One region of the Burkholderia sola genome, then DNA from elsewhere that is predicted to be linked to it. Evidence: predicted binding sites of a transcription regulator. Region 1 holds the regulator's gene; each other region holds the start of a gene.
What was found. Region 1 encodes LexA, which represses DNA repair genes until DNA is damaged. Its sites were predicted from a motif close to ACTGTATNNNNATACAGT; they were not measured.

Region 1 (6,413 bases):
CGCCCGCCGGCCACAGCTGCAGATCGTGCGGCCGCACGTACGCGTTCGCGGGGCCCGCGAAATCGGCGTCGACCTCGATCGGCGCCGCCGCGCCCTCGGCGACGAAGCCGCGCCCGGCCACCGTGCCCGGCAGCCGGTTCGCCGCGCCGAGAAACTCGTACACGAACGCGCTTTGCGGATGGTCGTAGACGTCCTGCGGGCTGCCGACCTGCTCGACGTGGCCGCGATTGAGTACGACGATGCGATCGGCCACTTCGAGCGCCTCTTCCTGGTCGTGCGTGACGAAGATCGTCGAGATGTGCAGGTCGTCGTGCAGGCGACGCAGCCAGCCGCGCAGCTCCTTGCGGACCTTCGCGTCGAGCGCGCCGAACGGTTCGTCGAGCAGCAGCACCTTCGGCTCGACCGCGAGCGCGCGGGCAAGCGCGATGCGCTGACGCTGGCCGCCCGACAGCTCGGACGGATAGCGCTGCGCGAGCCAGTCGAGCTGCACGAGCTTGAGCAGCTCGTGCACCTTCTCGCGAATCGCGGCTTCGGACGGCCGCTCGCGGCGCGGCTTCACGCGCAGCCCGAACGCGACGTTCTCGAACACCGTCATGTGGCGGAATAGCGCGTAATGCTGAAACACGAAGCCGACCTGCCGCTCGCGCGCGCCAACCGACGCGACGTCGAGCCCCTGCAGCACGACCTGGCCGGCGTCCGCGTGCTCGAGGCCCGCGATCACGCGCAGCAGCGTGGTCTTGCCGCAGCCGGACGGCCCGAGCAGCGCGACCAGTTCGCCGGGCGGGAAGTCGAGCGAGACGTTGTCGAGCGCCGTGAAATCGCCGAAGCGCTTCTGAAGGTGACGGACGGTGATACCCATTCTGGTTGCCTCTTTACGATTTCGACGAAACGGCGCCGACGGGGCCGGCATGTGCGGGAACGGCGTCGTGCGCGTCGGCCAGTTCGGCCGCAAGATGACGCTCGGCGATCAGCTTCAGCGCGAGCGTGACGAGCGCGAGCAGCGCCAGCACCGACGCCACCGCGAACGCCGCCGCGAAGTTGTATTCGTTGTACAGGATCTCTACGTGCAGCGGCATCGTGTCGGTCACGCCGCGAATGTGGCCGGACACGACCGACACCGCGCCGAACTCGCCCATCGCGCGCGCATTGCACAGGATCACGCCGTACAGCAGGCCCCACCTCACGTTCGGCAGCGTCACGCGCCGGAAGATCTGCCAGCCCGACGCGCCGAGCACGCGCGCGGCTTCTTCCTCGTCGGTGCCTTGCGCCTGCATCAGCGGAATCAGCTCGCGCGCGACGAACGGGAACGTGACGAAGATCGTCGCGAGCACGATGCCCGGCACCGCGAAGATGATCTGCACGTCGTGATCCTGCAGCCACGGCCCGAACCAGCCCTGCGCGCCGAACAGCAGCACGTACACGAGGCCCGAGATCACCGGCGACACCGAGAACGGCAGGTCGATCAGCGTCGTCAGCAGCGCCTTGCCGCGGAATTCGAATTTCGCGATCGCCCACGATGCGCACACGCCGAACACGAGGTTCAGCGGCACCGCGATCACGGCGACGGTCAGCGTCAGCTTGATCGCCGACCACGCATCGGAATCGGCGAGCGATTCGAGATAGAAGCCGACGCCCTTGCGCAACGCCTCGACGAACACCGCGGCGAGCGGCACGACGAGGAAGAACGCGAGGAACGCCAGCGCGATGCCGGTGAGCAGCCAGCGCACGACGCGCGACTCGCTGACCGGGTCGAGCCGCTTCGCGGCACGCGCGGCCGGCGACGGGGTTTTCAGCACGACGGTGGCCTCCTGGCTCATTGCTGGCCTCCTGCGGCGGCAGCAGCAGCGGTGACGGTGGCGGGCGCCGGGCCGCTCGCCCCCTTGCTCGTACGACGCTGGAGATACCACTGCAGCGTGTTGATCAGCAGCAGCATCAGGAACGACACGACCAGCATCACGACCGCCAGCGCGGTCGCGCCCGCGTAGTCGTACTGCTCGAGCTTCGTGATGATCAGCAGCGACGTGATCTCGGATTTCATCGGCACGTTGCCGGCGATGAAGATCACCGACCCGTATTCGCCGAGCGCGCGCGCGAACGACAGCGCGAAACCGGTGAGCAGCGCCGGCAGCACGGCCGGCAGCACGACGCGGCGGAACGTCAGCCAGCGCGACGCGCCGAGGCACGCGGCGGCTTCTTCCTGCTCGCGCTCGAAATCCTCGAGCACCGGCTGCACGGTGCGCACGACGAACGGCAGCCCGATGAAGGTCAGCGCGACCAGCACGCCGGCCGGCGTGAACGCGATCTTGATGCCGAGCGGCGCCAGATACTGGCCGACCCAGCCGTTGGTCGCGTAGACGGCCGCGAGCGAGATGCCGGCCACCGACGTCGGCAGCGCGAACGGCAGGTCGACGACCGCGTCGACGAGGCGCTTGAACGGGAACGTGTAGCGCACCAGCACCCATGCGACGAGGAAGCCGAACACGGCGTTGATCAGCGCGCCGCCGAGCGCGGCCGAGAACGTCAGCCGGTACGACGCGAGCACGCGCGGCGACGTGACGGCGGTGACGAACTGGTCCCACGACAGCGTTGCGGTCTTCAGGAACGTGGCGGCGAGCGGAATCAGCACCACGAGGCTCAAATAGGCCACCGTGATGCCGAGTGTCACGCCGAAACCGGGCAGCGCGCTCGGCTTGCGAAAGGTGTACGTCGTCATCGGATGCTCTTGCTGGGTCGATGCTGCTCACGGGTCCGACGCAAACGCCGGCGCAGTGAATCGCGCCGGCGAGCCGTCGGGGACGCGGCGCGCTGTCGTGGCGCGCCGCTTGTCGTTATGGTGTGACTGCGTGCGTTACTGCGGCTTGTAGATCGAATCGAACACGCCGCCGTCCGCGAAATGCGTCTTCTGCGCATTGGTCCAGCCGCCGAACGTGTCGTCGACCGTGTACAGCTTCAGCTTCGGGAACTGCTTGGTCAGCTCCGCCGGTACGTTCTTCGAACGCGGCCGGTAGTAGTTGCGCGCCGCGATTTCCTGGCCTTGCGGGCTGTACAGAAAATTCAGGTATGCCTCGGCCAGCTTGCGCGTGCCCTTCTTGTCGACCACCTTGTCGACCACCGCGACGGGCGGCTCGGCCAGGATGCTCACCGACGGCACGACGATCTCGAACTTGTCGGTGCCGAATTCCTTGACCGACAGGAATGCCTCGTTTTCCCATGCGATCAGCACGTCGCCGATCCCGCGCTGCACGAAGCTCGTCGTCGCGCCCCGCGCGCCCGAATCGAGCACGCCTGCGTTCTTGTAGAGCTTCGAGACGAATTCCTTCGCGGTCTGCTCGTTGCCGCCCGGCTTGTGCTGGGCGTACGCCCATGCGGCCAGGTAGTTCCAGCGCGCGCCGCCCGAGGTCTTCGGGTTCGGCGTGACGATCGAGATGCCCGGCTTGGTCAGGTCGTCCCAGTCCTTGATCCCCTTCGGATTGCCCTTGCGCACGAGGAACACGATCGTCGACGTGTACGGCGACGCGTTGTCGGGCAGGCGCTTCTGCCAATCCTTGTTCACCAGCCCCTTGTTCGCGAGCGCGTCGATGTCGTACGCGAGCGCCAGCGTGACGACGTCGGCCTGCAGCCCGTCGAGCACCGAGCGCGCCTGCGCGCCCGAACCGCCGTGCGACTGCTTGAAGTTGACCGTTTCGCCCGTCTTCGCCTTCCACTCCTTGCCGAACGCCTGGTTGAAATCCTGATACAGCTCGCGCGTCGGGTCGTACGACACGTTCAGGAAGGTCGTATCGGCCTGCGCATGCGTCGCGACGCCCAGCGCCGCCGCCGCGCCCAGCGCGAGTGTTGCGATCAGGCGACCCACTCCGCCCACCAGCCCCGTATTGCGCTTCGCCATCCTTGGTTCTCCAGTGTTGTCGGTATTGCGATGTCGGGCCAGTCTATCGAACGGGTTACATGATTAAAAATAATCGTTCCTTATTTTTTAATACTCAAAAGTGCTAACGCAGACGGGATGGACGGTTGCGGCGGACAAACCGGCGTCAGGACGTCGCGAAATCACGCCGGAACCGGCGCGATCGCGTCGAACCTCAAGTAACACTTGAAATTCCCCAAGTACTGTATAAAAATACAGCTCACTGTCTATCCATACAGTTCAGCCATGACCAAACTCACCGCCCGTCAGCAGCAAGTGTTCGACTTGATCCGTCGCGCGATCGAGCGCTCCGGATTCCCGCCCACCCGTGCCGAGATCGCGGCCGAGCTGGGCTTCAGTTCGCCGAATGCCGCCGAGGAGCACCTGCGCGCGCTGGCGCGCAAGGGCGTGATCGAGCTGGCGGCCGGCGCGTCGCGCGGCATCCGGCTGCTCGGCCTCGACGACGCCCCACATCAGTTCACGCTGCCGCACGCCGGCCTGATGCAACTGTCGCTGCCGCTCGTCGGCCGCGTCGCGGCCGGTAGCCCGATCCTCGCGCAGGAGCACATCTCGCAGCACTACGCGTGCGATCCCGCGCTGTTCACCAGCAAGCCCGACTATCTGCTGAAGGTGCGCGGCCTGTCGATGCGCGACGCCGGCATTCTCGACGGCGACCTCCTCGCCGTGCAGAAGCGCACGGAAGCGAAGGACGGCCAGATCATCGTCGCGCGTCTGGGCGACGACGTCACGGTCAAGCGCCTGATGCGCCGGCCTGGCGGCCTCGAGCTGATCGCGGAGAACCCGGATTACGAAAACATCTTCGTCAAGGCCGGCAGCGCGGATTTCGCGCTGGAAGGCATCGCCGTCGGGCTGATCCGCTCGGGCGAACTCTGACATTCCGTCTCGCTAGGAGAACATCATGGAACGCCTTTCCCGCCTGCTGCCTTTCCGTCAATTCGGTCGCCTGCGTCATCTGCGCGGCCGCACGCCCTGCGCACCGCTGTCCGCGGCTGCGCCTGTGCAAGAAGAAATCGCAGTCGAACGGCAGGCGTCCCTGCTGCCGTCAGCGCTCCCCGCGTTCGCGCGGGTGTCGCTGAACGCCGGTCTGAATCATGCGGAACCCGCGCGCCGCGCGCCGGTGCGCGTCTATCACGGCCGCTCGCGCCTGATCATGGTGGGCACGATCGATGCCGTGTGCCGGATGATCGATCGCTGCATCGCGGAGGAACGATCGGCCACGCCGGGCGGTCTCTGATTGCGGAACCTTCCCGCACCGGAGGCAACGTGACTGAATCGTCGCGCCGCGCTTGGCGAATCAAGCCGCTGCTGATCGTCGCGCTGGTCGTCGCCCTCATTGCGGCGCTCGGCTATGCGTACGCGTCACCGTATGTCGCGCTCGGTCGCCTGAAATCGGCGATCGATGCGCGCGATGCGCAGGCGATCAGCGAGTATGTCGATTTTCCGTCGCTGCGCATCAGCCTGAAGCAGCAGGTCACGGAAGAGTTGATGCGCCGGATCGACGCCGTGAAGAAGAACAATCCGTTAGCGGTGATTGGCGCGCTGATCGGGTCGGCGCTGATCGGCCCGCTGGTCGATGCGTACGCGACCCCGGAAGGCGTCGCCGCGTTGATGAGCGGATTGCCGCCGCGCGGCAATCCCGGCGAGCGCCCGCCCGAGTGGTCGAATCAGCCGCCAGCAGGCAATGCGTCCGGCAACCCGCCTGCCGCACCGCCCGTCAATCCGGCGCCGGCAAGTGCTGCGGTACCGGGCGGCAACGCGGCCGCTTCGGCCGCATCGTCGCCGGCACCTGCGCCCGCCGCACCTGCCAGCCCGAGCGAAGCAACGCAAGCGCCGCGCCAGCAGCAAACCAGCGCGGGCTACCGGAATATCGATGAATTCGTCGTCACATATCAGCGCAGCGCCGACGGCACGCGCTATGCGGCGATCTTCCACCGCTTCGGGCTGTTCTCGTGGAAATTGTCCGGAATCGACCTGCACGCATAACAGGCCGCGCTCGGTGCGCGCGCTGCCAATGCAGCGCGACGCCTGACCGGCCCGCATCGCCGGTCGGGCTGTCAGGGTCATCCAGCCTTTAGGTCATTGGCTGCTCGCCGTGGCCGCTTCACGTTCGCGCGCGATTTCGGCCTTCTGCTCTTCCGCCGACGAGCACGCGACCAGAATGCTGCAGTTCACGCGATCGAGCAGTTGCGTATTGCCCGACCCCATCCACCATCTCGACAATCCGCTGCGGCACCGGTGGCCGACGACGACGAGGTCGACCTTCAGCTCCGACGCGAGATTCGCGATTTCGTCGATCGGATAACCGAATGCGAAATGGCCTTCGGCCTGGACGCCGCGCTCGCGCAGCCAGTTCACGCCTTCCTGCAGGATTTCGCGCGCGGTTTCCTCGAAGCGGCCGCATGCGACGTCGGTCAGCAAACCCGCGCTTTGCGCGATGCTCGAACGCATGTCCACGACCGACAGCAAGTGCGTTTCGGCCTTCAGGTCC
Region 2 (6,413 bases), on a different replicon from region 1:
ACGGCGGCAGCACGTCGAACCCCGGGTAATACAGCACCCCGTGCTGGATCGGGAACAGCAAGTCGTCGATCGGCCCGTTGATGCCGCGCGAGCTGTAGTGCGGCTCCCACCCGCCCGTCGTGACGACGATCATCGCCCGCTTGCCGACCAACATCCCTTCGCCGTAGCGGTCGCCCCAGTGCGTATCGGAATGCTCGCCGACACCGTACGCAAAGCCGTATGCATACACGCGCTCGAACCAGCCCTTCATGATCGCCGGCATCGAGAACCACCACAGCGGAAACTGCAGGATCACCGCATCGGCCCACTTCAGCTTGTCCTGTTCGCGCGCGATGTCGTCGCGCTGCGTGCCCGCCTCGAACGCGCGCTTCGAATCGAGCGCCGGATCGAAGCGATCGTCGGGCGCGCGATCGGTCACGTCGTTCTCATCCAGCACCGCCTTCCAGTTCATCGCATACAGGTCGCTCACCTGCACCGCATGGCCGGCCGCTTCGAGATGCGCGACCGCGAAGTCGCGCAGCGCGCCGTTCAGCGAACGCGGTTCCGGATGGGCATACACGATCAGCACATTCATGTTCGTCACTCCGTGGATTGAATGACTGCAGGATGCCGCCTTCGACGGTATATTTGAAATGAATTCCTGATATTCCAGCTATAGCCATGAATAATCTCAGAAGGCTCGATCTGAACCTGCTCGTCACGCTGGACGTGCTGCTCGCCGAGCACAACGTCACACGCGCGGCCGAGAAGCTGAACATGTCGCAGCCGTCGGTCAGCGTGCAGTTGCAGAAACTGCGCGACGTATTCGGCGATCCGCTGCTGCTGCCGGGGCCGCGCGGGATGCGGCCGACCGCGCGCGCGGAAGCGCTGCGCGAGCCGTTGCGCGAAGCGCTCGAGGCCGTCGAGCGCGCCGTGATTCCGGCCACGCCGTTCGATCCCGCGACCGCGACGAACACGTGGCGCGTGGCCGCGACCGACTACGGCGAATCGACGATCGTGCTGCCCGCGCTGCGCACGCTGCGTTCGACCGCACCCGGCACGCGGCTGGCCGTCCTCGAGCTCGTGCCGCCGCGTATCGAGCAGGATACCGAACGAAATGGCATCGACCTGGCCTTCCACATGACCGAAGCGTCGCCGCCCAGCATGCGGCGCTTGCCGCTGTTCGTCGAGCGTTACGTGCTGATCGGCCGCGCCGACCACCCGAAGCTGAAGCGGCGCCCCACGCTCGCGCAATTCGGCACGCTCGAGCACGTGATCGTGTCGCCCGACGGCGGCGGCTTCTTCGGCGTGACGGACGAAGTACTCGCGAAGATGGGGGCCACACGGCGCGTCGTGCTGTCGGTGCCGCACTTCCTGTTCGTGATGTCGGCCGTCGCGAGCACCGATCTCGTCGCGATGCTGCCCGAGCGGCTGGTGCGCGACGTGCCCGCGCTGCGCGTGGTGGATGCGCCGGTCGAGGTGCCCGGCTATGAAATGTCGATGCTGTGGCACGAGCGCGTGCATCGCGATCCCGCGCATCGGTGGCTGCGGGAGACGATCGCGGCGGCGGTCTGACACGCCGGTCGCGACGCGGCTGACATTTACTGTCATCGGGGGCTTGAAAGTCCACCAATCACTGTATATATTTACAGTGTTTCTGCGTCATTTGACCCGAATTCCGTCATCCCGAGACGGTCTTTAGTGAGGCGACCATGTTCCAGTCATCCGCATTCGATCCCGAGCAACCCGGCTTCAATCCCGTCCACTTCGAGCGCGCAGCGCAGCGTGCGGTCGTCGATCTGCAGCGTGTCGTCGGCGGCCCCGCGCAGCGAGCGCTCGGCCTGCGACGCCGCACGCATCCGGCGGCAGTCCGCACGATGAGCTGGCAGGCGCTGCTGAACGTCGAAGAGCTGGCGTTCTCGAATCCCGGGTTCCTGAACCGCAACGATCCGACCGTCGTCGACGCGTTCATCCGGCTGCGCGACAGCCGGCTGGTCGCCGCGGACGTCGAGGACCCGGTCGACTGGCGCCGCGACGACGACGACCTGCCGGCCGTCTACCTGATCGTCAAGGCGATGCTCGAAGCGGAAGAGGAAGAACGGGCCGAGGCAGCCTGACGCTCGCTGGCCGATCGCCGCGGGCACGGCCTGCGGGGCTCGCGCCGCCACGTTGGGTGGTGGCGCGGTCGGCCCTGTGGCTCGTTATGATTTTGCGCCGCGAATCGGCGCATCCTGCGGCAAGCCGCGAACCGTCGCTTCAGCCGATCATCGCGACGCGACGACCGTCCGAACGACCATCGCAGCGCCCGCCGGTTACAACCGCGCCGCGAGCCGCGCCCCCTGATCGATCGCGCGCTTCGCGTCGAGTTCGGCGGCCAGTTCCGCGCCGCCGATCAGGTGCACCGAGCGACCGGCCGCCTGCAGCGGCGCGAGCAACGCGCGCTGCGGCTCCTGCCCCGTGCAGAGCACGATCGTATCGACTTCGATCAGTTCGTGATCGGTGCGCTGCTCGCCGTACGACACATGCAGCCCGCGCGCGTCGATCCGCTCGTAGTTCACGCCGCCGATCATCTTCACCTGCTTCATCTTCAGCGTCGCACGGTGAATCCAGCCGGTCGTCTTGCCGAGCCCCTTGCCGAGCGGCGCGGCCTTGCGCTGCAACAGCGTCACTTCCCGCGCCGGCGCCGACACCTGCGCACGCGTCACGCCGCCGCGCGTCGCGGCAGGGTCGGTCACGCCCCACTCGACCTTCCATTCGTCCAGATCGAGTGCCGGCGATTCACCGTCCTGCACCAGATACTCGGCGACATCGAAGCCGATCCCGCCCGCACCCACCACCGCGACCCGCCGCCCGACCGGCTGTTTGCCCGCGAGCACGTCGATATAGCTGAGCACGTTCGGCCCGTCCTGCCCCGGAATCTTCGGGTCGCGCGGCGCGACGCCGGTTGCGAGCACGATCTCGTCGTAGCCGCCCGCGATCAGGTCGCTCGCGTCGGCGCGACGGTTCAGGTGCAGCTTCACGCCGGTCAACTCGACCTGCCGGCCGAAGTAGCTCAACGCTTCGTGAAACTCCTCCTTGCCCGGAATCCGCTTCGCCATGTTGAACTGGCCGCCGATTTCCGCGGCGCCGTCGAACAGGTCGACCTGATGGCCGCGCTGCGCGAGCACGGTCGAGCACGCGAGGCCGGCCGGCCCCGCGCCGACCACCGCGATCCGCTTCGGCTGCGGTGCGGGCGTGTATTTCAGCTCCGTCTCGTGGCACGCGCGCGGATTCAGCAGGCACGACGCAATCTTGTTCTTGAACGCGTGATCGAGGCACGCCTGGTTGCAGCCGATGCAGGTGTTGATCTCGTCGGCCCGCCCCTGCGCGGCCTTGACGACGAACTCGGCATCCGCGAGCAGCGGGCGCGCCATCGACACCATGTCCGCGCAACCGTCCGCGAGAATCTGCTCGGCCACTTCGGGCCGGTTGATCCGGTTGGTCGTCACGAGCGGGATGCCGACCTCGCCCTTCATCTTCTTCGTCACCCACGCGAACGCGCCGCGCGGCACCGACGTCGCGATCGTCGGCACGCGCGCCTCGTGCCAGCCGATCCCCGTGTTGATGATCGTCGCGCCCGCGCGCTCGACCGCCTTCGCGAGCTGCACGGTTTCGCTCCAGTCGCTGCCGTCCGGAATCAGGTCGAGCATCGACAGCCGGTAGATCAGGATGAAGTCGCGGCCGACCGCTTCGCGCGTGCGCTCGATGATCTCGATCGGCAAGCGGATGCGGTTCTCGTACGACCCGCCCCACTGGTCGCTGCGCTTGTTGGTATGCATCGAGATGAACTGGTTGATCAGGTAGCCCTCGGAGCCCATGATCTCTACGCCGTCGTAACCGGCTTCGCGGGCGAGCGTCGCGCAGCGCACGAACGCACGGATCTGTCGCTCCACGCCGCGCGCGCTCAGCTCATGCGGCGCGAACGGCGAAATCGGCGACTTGATCTTCGACGGCGCGACCGCGAACGGGTGGTAACCGTACCGGCCCGTATGCAGGATCTGCAGCGCGATCTTGCCGTCCTCCGCATGCACGGCGCCCGTGATCTCGCGATGTCGGCGCGCGGCGGCCGACGTCATCAGCGTGCCGCCGAACGGCTTGGTCCAGCCGGCCACGTTCGGCGCGAAGCCGCCCGTCACGATCAGGCCGACCCCGCCGCGCGCTCGCTCGGCGAAATATTCGGCGAGGCGCGGCAGCGTCTTGCGGCTGTCCTCGAGGCCGGTGTGCATCGAGCCCATCAGCACGCGATTCTTCAGCGTCGTGAAACCGAGATCGAGCGGTGTGAGCAGATGGGGAAAGGGTGTCGTCATGATGATTCGGGCAAGAAGCGATGCCTGCCATCGTAGGCGTGCGCCGCCTTGAACGTGAGGGGGCAAACAGCCATAATGCTTGTCATTTCCGGCCAAATCGACATGACTTCCCCGTCTCGCAAGGATCGCCTCGGGCTGCGCCGGCCAACGATTCCGGTCGCCTATACGCGCCTGCTGCTGCAGGCGCTGGCCGCTCGCGGCGTCGATCTCGCCGCCGTGCGCGCCGGCACCGGCCTGCGCGACGCGGTGCTGGCCGAACCGGACGCGCGCGTCGCGCCGTCGCAATGGGGGCGGCTCGTGCTCAACGCGATCGAAATCGGCGGCGATCCGGGCATCGGGCTCGCGTTCGGGCTGCTGCTGAAACCGACCGTGCACGGCTTTCTCGGCTACGCGACGCTGACCGCGCGGGACATCCGCGACGCGCTGTTCGTCACGCAGCGCTACTTCCGGATGCGCAATCGCCAGTACCGGCTGACCTATGCGGAAGACGAGCGTGGCGCGACGCTCGAACTGCACGGCGTGCAGGCAAACCCCGTGCTGCAGCATCACGTGATGTTCGAATTCGTGCTGACGGGGCTCGCGCAGAACATCTCGCAATGGTCCGGGCGCACGTCACCGCCGATCAGGCTGCAATTCGCGTGGCCGGAGCCCGCGTATTTCGCGCGCTATCGCGACCAGTTGCCGCCGGTGGCATTCGGCTGCGCGGCCAATGCGCTGTGGATTGCGCCCGACGTGCTCGACTGGCCGCTGCCGCTCGCCGATGAAGTCGCGCACCGGCAAGCGCTCGTGCAGGTGGAACGCGAATACGCGCAGGTGCGGCAGGAGGAAGGCGATCTGGTCGAGCGCGTTCGCGCGGAACTGGCGCGCGCCGCCGGCGATTATCCGGGGCCGGATACGCTCGCCGATGCGCTGCTCGTGTCGACGCGCACGCTGCGGCGCCGGCTGGAGGAAGCCGGGTCGAGCTATCGGCAATTGCTCGACGAAGCGCGGTTTCGTGATGCGAAGCAGTTGCTCGCCGCGTCGGATCTCGACCTGAAAACGATCGCCGAGCGGCTGCAATTCACCGACCCGGCGAATTTCACGCGCGCGTTCCGGCGCTGGGCCGGGCAGACGCCGAGCGCGTTTCGGGAAGCGGCTGCGGGGGCGGGACGCGAATGACGTGCGCGACGTATCAGCGCCCGATATAAACCCGCGCGCCGCCGTCCCCCTCGCCCGCGTCAATCCGCACGTCACCCGTTGCGGCGACGATCGCGTCGTACACGTCATCGCTCACGCACACCACCGGCACCGCGATCGCATACAGCTCCGCTGCCACGATCGCGCCGATCGAGATGATCAGGTCGCGCTCCTTCAGCACGATCCCGACCGGCCCGGTGCCGTTGCGCACCGCTTCCGCGAGCACGCTGCTGCTCGAACTCGATCCCTTCGCGTGCGGCATCACCATCACCTTGCCGGCGAGGCTCGCGCCGGCCTGCGGATGCCCGCGATCGACGATCCTGCCCGCGCCCGAGTCGTAGCCGCCCCAGAAGCTGAGCGGCTTCTCGAGCACGAAAGGCCGCGCACACGCGCTGCCCGGCACGAGCGTGTCGCCCGTCAAGAATGTGTCCGTCGCTTCAGTCATCGAATCGCACCTTGCCTTCGTACGCGGACCGCACGCATTCGCGCATGCTGCCGTACGCGACCGTCACGCCGATGTTCGCGGGCGCATACGACGCCCATTTCCCCGAGTTGGTCATCACCAGCCCCGACAACCGCTTCATCACCGGCGTGATGTACGTGCAGGTATCGACGACGATCTGCACGCCGCGCGCGGCGAATTTCTCCGCGAGGCCGACTTGCTCCAGCTCCCACAGAATGAAGCGGCTCGTGTTCACGTAGAAATCGCAGGCCGGCTTGCCGTCGAACGCGTCGAGCAACGTGTCGAGCGTGCGGAATTCGGCCAGCGAGAAATGCGGTGTACCGAGCGCGACCGCGACCAGCGCGTCGCCGGCCGCGCCGTGATTCAGCGTGCGGCGAATCTCGTCGAGATCGGCCATCGTGATGTCGATCGTGCGAAGCGCTGCGCGCCCGTGCAACGCGGCGTCGAGC
Region 3 (6,413 bases), 1.5 Mb from region 1:
CGCAGATGAGCAGAATGAGTTTGAACCGCAAGCTGTGGCTCGCGCTTGCGCTGGTATGGATCGGTCTTCTGGGCGTCGGCGCATGGAGCGCCTACGAGACGCGCGCGACGATGCTCGCCGAACGCAAGGCCGGCATCGCGAATCTCGTCGACTCGGCGGCGGGCATCGTGAAGGCCTATCACGCGCTCGCGCAGAGCGGCACGATGCCCGAGGCCGACGCGAAGCGCGACGCGCTCGCGCGCCTCGCCGCGATGCGCTACGGCGATTCGGGCTATGTGTTCGTGATGGATTCGAAGCCGGTCGTGCTGATGCACCCGACGCTGCCGAAGCTCGTCGACACGCAGGTCGGCGACTATCTCGATCCGGACGGCAAGCCGCTGTTCGTGACGATCCTGAACGCGGCGAAGGCGACCGGCAGCGGGTTCGCCGAATATCGCGGGCGGCTGCCGCACAGCGAGACGGCCGTGCCGAAGATCAGCTACGTCACGCGGTTCGCGCCATGGGACTGGAACATTTCGAGCGGCGTGTTCCTGAAGGACATCGACACCGTCTATTACCGGACGCTGCTCGGCCATCTGGCCGTGGTGTTCGTGATCGGCTTCGTGATCAGCGCGGCGATGCTGGTGATCATCCGCAACGTGCGCGGCAGCCTCGGCGGCGAGCCGGACGAAGCGGCCGCGCTCGCGACGCGCATCGCGCAGGGCGACCTCACGCAGCCGGTGCCGGTGCGCGCCGGCGACCGCACGAGCATGATGGCCGCGATGCACGACATGCAGGCGCGGCTGCAGGCGACGATCGGCGGGATTCGCCAGTCGGCCGAAGCGATCGCGTCGGCGAGCCGCCAGATCTCGGCCGGCAACGACGACCTGTCGCAGCGCACCGAGGAGCAGGCCGCATCGCTCGAGGAAACGGCCGCGAGCATGGAGCAACTGACCGCGACGGTGAAGCAGAACGCGGACAACGCGCGGCAGGCGAGCGGGCTCGCGAACAACGCGTCGGACATCGCGCGCACCGGCAGCGACGTCGTGAACCGCGTGATCGGCACGATGGGCGAGATCGACGACAGCTCGCGCAAGATCGCCGACATCATCGGCGTGATCGAGGGCATCGCGTTCCAGACCAACATCCTCGCGCTGAACGCGGCAGTCGAGGCCGCGCGCGCGGGCGAGCAGGGCCGCGGCTTCGCGGTGGTCGCGGGCGAGGTGCGTTCGCTCGCGCAGCGCAGCGCGACGGCCGCGAAGGAGATCCGCGCGCTGATCGTCGATTCGGTCGAGCGCGTGCGCAACGGCTCGACGCTGGTCGGCCAGGCCGGCACGACGATGGGCGAGATCCTGCAGGCGGTCGCGCGCGTGACCGACATCATGGGCGAGATCGCGGCCGCGTCCGAGGAGCAGGCGAGCGGCATCACGCAGGTCGGGCGCGCCGTCACGCAGATGGACCAGGTGACGCAGCAGAACGCGGCGCTGGTCGAGGAAGCGGCGGCGGCGGCCGCGTCGCTGCAGGAACAGGCCGCGCGGCTGCGCGATGCGGTCGGTTCGTTCCGGGTCGGCAATACCGGCGGCCCGTCGGCGCGCGAGGCCGGCGGCAGGGCGGCCGAACCGGCATTCGGCGGCGCGGAGGCGGTTGACGAGGTGGTGGCGGCGTGACGGGTGTCGGCCGATGGGCTGATGAGCCGATGCATCGACGAAAAAGTGCAACTAACGGCCGAATCGGGCATCGGCCGCCGGCACTGCGCTGGTGCATACCCATATGAGCGGGATGTATTTCACTTCCCGCCGATCCTGTGACACCATTTGCCCCTTCCTGCGAGTCCGGGCATACCCGTATCGCGCCCCATTTCAAGTAAGCAAGAAAGCGAGAAACAGATGAAGCGTCGCAGTCTCCTGAAGGTATTTTCCGTGCTGGCCACCGGCGCCGCGCTGACGCTGTCGGCAGGCGCGCATGCCGAAGACAAGGTGATCAAGGTCGGTACGGTCGCCGGCCCGGATGCGCAAGTGTGGCAAGTCGTGCAGAAGGTCGCGAAGGAGAAGGAAGGCCTGAACGTGAAGGTCATCGAGTTCAACGACTACGTGCAGCCGAACGCGGCGCTCGATTCGGGCGACCTCGACGCGAACAGCTTCCAGCATCAGCCCTACCTCGACAGCCAGGTGAAGCAGCGCGGCTACAAGATCGTCAGCGCGGGTCTGACCTACATTTCGCCGATCGGCGTGTATTCGAAGAAGTTCAAGTCGCTGAAGGATCTGCCGCAGGGCGCGAAGCTCGCGGTGCCGAACGATCCGTCGAACGAGAACCGTGCGCTGCTGCTGTTGCAGACGCAAGGCGTGATCAAGCTGAAGGCCGGCGCCGGCACGGGCGGCAACAACGCGACGGTGCTCGACATCGCCGAGAACCCGAAGAAGCTGAAGATCTCCGAACTCGACGCCGCGCAACTGCCGCGCGTGCTGTCGGACGTCGACGCGGCCGTGATCAACACGAACTACGCGCTGGCCGCGAACCTGCAGCCGACCAAGGACGCGATCGCGCTCGAAGCGCTGACGAGCCCGTACGCGAACCTGATCGCCGTGCGTGCGAAGGACAAGGATCAGCCGTGGGTGAAGAAGCTGGTGAAGGCGTACCAGTCGACGGAAGTGAAGGAATTCATCAAGAAGCAGTTCAAGGGCTCGATGGTCGCGTCGTTCTGAGCGCGATCGGTTGATCGAACGAAGGCCTGCACGTGTGCAGGCCTTTTTTTCGTGTGCGAGCGGAATGCTTTCGAGATGCAGGAGTAGCGTGAAGATTACACGCCGCAATTGCATTGACGTTCATGGATAAAGCCGTTTGGTAACGGTTCGACACGTTGGTATGAAACATGTGCGAGACCGCTCGAATTCGGAATCGCTATGCACTTTCTCTCTCCGGCGTCCCGTTGCGCCCGTCATTGCTCGCGTCGAGCAGAATGACGATTTATTCCGCGTGAGATTCCACCGTCGTTGCGGTGCGATCGGTCAACAGATCGGCCGGGCTTGTCGGCACGGTAACCGTACGTCTTCGTTAGACTAAAAAACATTTTTAAAAATTACGAACGAGGACGCTGAATGAGTGCTGTCGAGAAATTGAGTGCGGCTTACCATTACTATGGGATGGTCAATCTGACTGCGGGAGAATTGTTCTTCTGGATCATGGTTGACGAAACGATGAATCAGTTGGGCGTCGATGATGCCGTGTCGGTTGGTATGATCTTGCTGGGTAGAAGTAATTTGCCGACCAGGGCAAAGCCGATCGACGCGATACAGGGGACTTCGCTTGCAAGCAAATACTCAAGAAGGGTTTTTCAAAAGGCTCAATTCCCGTTTGGTTGGAAATTGCCAACACTGGTAGGCGGACCGGTGCGAAATTTGAAAATCAGGCTGGTTAGAAACATCGGAACCTTCGTAGGAAGAACGATCCCCGTGCTTGGTTGGGTGATTCTTGCAAGGGATATTTCTATTATTGCCGGCAAGACGGTGGCTCACTACAATAGAGTTGCAAGGGAGGGGGATAGGTTATGGTAGATCTTGAAAAAAGGGTGATTGAGTTTGTAAGGAAAAAGTCCGGATTCTCTATATCATTCATGGCCGATGAGATAACGGAAAGTACCGATTTGGATCTGGACTTGCGTTTTGATGATTGTGAGGTCGAGGATCTGATGCGGGAGTATTCGGCGAAATTTAATGTTGATATAAGTGGGTTCGATATTAAAAAATATTATCCGGAAGACGATTCTTCGTTTCTTGACTTGATCAATCCGTTTAAGAAAAAAGTGATCCATCGTGTTCCGGATCTGAATGTTCGAATGCTGATCGCATCGGCAAAAGCGGGGCGCTGGCTCTACGACTGACCGCTCACCGAGTTTGTCTACGACCTGACGGGGGGCGCTGTCCGGCGTTGCTGCAAACATCGCGCAGCCCCTTTTTCATATCGGTGCGCGTAAAGGAGGGCCGACAGCGTGGCGTTCAGCGCGCGCTCACATCTCCCCACGCCGCGAGCAGATCGACATGATCTGCTGGATCGCATAGTTGTCGCGCACGCCCGGCAGCGACTGCACCACGCACTCGTGAAAGCGCCGTTCGCGCGGCAGCAGCATCGCGTTGTTGCGGTACAGCGCATCGCATGAGCGCTGGATCAGCTGCGCGGCGGCGCCATTGCGGCTCTCGCGCAGCGCATTGAGCATGCAGTCGTCGTATTGCGCGCTGCCGTCGGTCAGCGCGAAGGCTGCTCCCGGCAGCGCCAGCGCGACGGCCACCCATGCGATCGCACGAATCGTTCGTTTCAAGTCCCCTCCGATGGTGTGGGTCGGGTCGGCGGACAGCATAACGTAAAGTGGTCGACGCGGCTGACGCGTTGCGGGCCGGCGCGCCGTGGCATGACGGGCGCGCCGGCTTCTCCCCGATTTCTTCCGACGAAAACCGGTTTTACACCGCTGCTGTGCGGCGCGGACGCATTGCCATATACTGTATATCCATACAGTTGTGGGTGGCATCATGCTCGCATCCTCCATTTCTCCCGAGTCCCTTCATCCGTCGCTGTGGCGCGGCTCGCAGCTCGCGCGCGGCGGTCCGCGCACGATCGAGACCGGCTTCGCGCCGCTGTCGGCCGAGCTGCCGGGCGGCGGCTGGCCGGTCGGCGGCCTCGTCGAACTGCTGGCCGCGCAGCCGGGCTGCGGCGAGATGCGGCTGCTCGCACCCGCGCTCGCCCGCGCCGTCAGCGCGCGGCGGCCGCTCGCGCTCGTCGCGCCGCCGCAGTCGCCGCATGCCACCGCGCTCGCCAGCCTCGGCGTGCCGGCCGACGCGCTGCTGTGGTTGCGCGCCGGTAGCCGCACCGATGCGCTGTGGGCCGCCGAGCAGGCGCTCAAGACCGGCTGTTGCGGCGCGCTGCTGCTCTGGCAGGACGCGCGGCCCGATGCGCTGCGGCGCCTGCATCTCGCGGCCGCGCGCACCGGCGACACGCTGTTCGTGATGCTGCGCCCGCTGTCGGCCGCGCGGCAGCCGTCGCCGGCCGTGCTGCGCGTCGCGCTGCATCCGGTGCCGGGCGGCGTGTCGCTCGACATCGTCAAGCGTCGCGGGCCCGCGCGCAGCGAGCCGCTCGTGCTCGATTTGCCGTCGCCCATCGTGGAGAGCCGCTATGCGCGTCTTGCTCGGCATCCATCTGCCGCGCCTGCCGCTCGACGTGTGCGCCCCGCCGCCGTCTGACGCAGCGGCCGGCGAGGCCGGCGACGCAGGCTGCGCGGTGCTCGAGCAGGGTGTCGTGCTGATCGCCGATGCGGCCGCGCGCCGACAGGGCGTGCGCGCGGGCATGAAGCGCGGCGGCGTGCTGACGCTCGCGCCCGCGACGCAGCTCGTCGAACGCGATCCCGCCCGCGAAGCCGATGCGCTGCGCGCGGTCGCGCTCGCGCTGCTGCGCTTCTCGCCGTGCGTCGCGCTCGACGACGAAGCCACGCTGATCGTCGACGTCGGCCCGAGCCTGCGCCTGTTCGGCGGGCTGCCGTCGCTGTGCCGCCAGGTGCGCGCGACGCTCGCGGCGCTCGGCTATGCGGCGCGCCTGTCCGCCGCGCCGACCGGGCGCGGCGCGTGGCTGCTCGCGCGCACGTCGGCGCGCTCGCGCATGCGGCGCCGCGTCGCGCGTCACGCGTCGCTCGTCCGCACGCTCGACCGGCTGCCCTGCGTGCTGCTGCCCGACGCGCGTCCGTATGCGGGCTGGTTCGACGGCCTCGGCTGTCGCACGCTTGCCGATCTGCGCCGCCTGCCGCGCGCGGGGCTGCAGCGGCGTTGCGGTCCCGCGCTGCTGGCCGCGCTCGATCGGGCGTACGGCGAAGCGGTCGAGCCGCTCGCGTGGATGGCGGTGCCGCCCGTGTTCGACGTGCGGCTCGAATTGCCGGAGCGCGTCGACTACGCGGAAGCCGTGCTGTTCGCCGCACGGCGGCTCGTCGTGCAGCTGTGCGGCTGGCTGGCCGCGCGGCAACTGTCGCTGGCCGCGATGACGTTCGAGCTCGAGCACGAGCGCGGCCGCCAGGCCGTGCCGCCGACCCCGCTCGAACTCGCGTTCGCGGCGCCCGTGCGCGACGAAGCGCATTTCATGCGGCTGCTCGGTGAGCGGCTCGCGCGCGTCGAGCTGCCGGCCGCGGTGATCGCGGTGCGGCTGAAGGCCACGCGCGTCGAACCGGTCGCGCCGCCGGCCGACGATCTTTTTCCCGAGCCGGGCGGTACGCGGGAAACCCGCGAGCGGTTGCTCGAGCTGCTGGTCGCGCGGCTCGGCACGGACAACGTATTGCGCGCGGCGCCTGTCGCCGATCATCGTCCCGAGGTCGCGAACCGCTGGTTGCCGCTCGATGCGCAAGCGGGCAAGCCTGTTGCCGGTCCGCCCGCCGCGCCGCCGCGTCCCGCGTGGCTGCTCGCCGA

Region 2: KR541_RS17340 (DUF2471 family protein) is a predicted target of LexA. The motif match lies at 1,615-1,632, and genes of this name have one in related genera.
Region 3: imuA (translesion DNA synthesis-associated protein ImuA) is a predicted target of LexA. The motif match lies at 4,469-4,486, and genes of this name have one in related genera.

What each region holds. Positions count from the first base shown of each region.
Region 1 covers NZ_FR989675.1:1,730,659-1,737,071, reverse strand. Annotated here, with positions in the region: gene KR541_RS08060 (sulfate/molybdate ABC transporter ATP-binding protein) at 1-859, opposite strand, end outside; gene cysW (sulfate ABC transporter permease subunit CysW) at 873-1,817, opposite strand; gene cysT (sulfate ABC transporter permease subunit CysT) at 1,814-2,713, opposite strand; gene KR541_RS08045 (sulfate ABC transporter substrate-binding protein) at 2,849-3,886, opposite strand; gene lexA (transcriptional repressor LexA) at 4,151-4,798, shown strand; gene KR541_RS08035 (hypothetical protein) at 4,824-5,159, shown strand; gene KR541_RS08030 (DUF2939 domain-containing protein) at 5,189-5,908, shown strand; gene KR541_RS08025 (universal stress protein) at 6,002-6,413, opposite strand, start outside.
Region 2 covers NZ_FR989676.1:185,174-191,586, forward strand. Annotated here, with positions in the region: gene KR541_RS17330 (NAD(P)H-dependent oxidoreductase) at 1-574, opposite strand, end outside; gene KR541_RS17335 (LysR family transcriptional regulator) at 661-1,554, shown strand; gene KR541_RS17340 (DUF2471 family protein) at 1,692-2,096, shown strand; gene KR541_RS17345 (NADPH-dependent 2,4-dienoyl-CoA reductase) at 2,292-4,325, opposite strand; gene KR541_RS17350 (AraC family transcriptional regulator) at 4,401-5,483, shown strand; gene KR541_RS17355 (aconitase X swivel domain-containing protein) at 5,497-5,946, opposite strand; gene KR541_RS17360 (aconitase X) at 5,939-6,413, opposite strand, start outside.
Region 3 covers NZ_FR989675.1:3,188,280-3,194,692, reverse strand. Annotated here, with positions in the region: gene KR541_RS14740 (methyl-accepting chemotaxis protein) at 6-1,646, shown strand; gene KR541_RS14735 (MetQ/NlpA family ABC transporter substrate-binding protein) at 1,866-2,681, shown strand; gene KR541_RS14730 (STM2901 family protein) at 3,075-3,530, shown strand; gene KR541_RS14725 (DUF1493 family protein) at 3,524-3,856, shown strand; gene KR541_RS14720 (VF_A0006 family four-cysteine protein) at 3,983-4,291, opposite strand; gene imuA (translesion DNA synthesis-associated protein ImuA) at 4,500-5,207, shown strand; gene KR541_RS14710 (Y-family DNA polymerase) at 5,140-6,413, shown strand, end outside.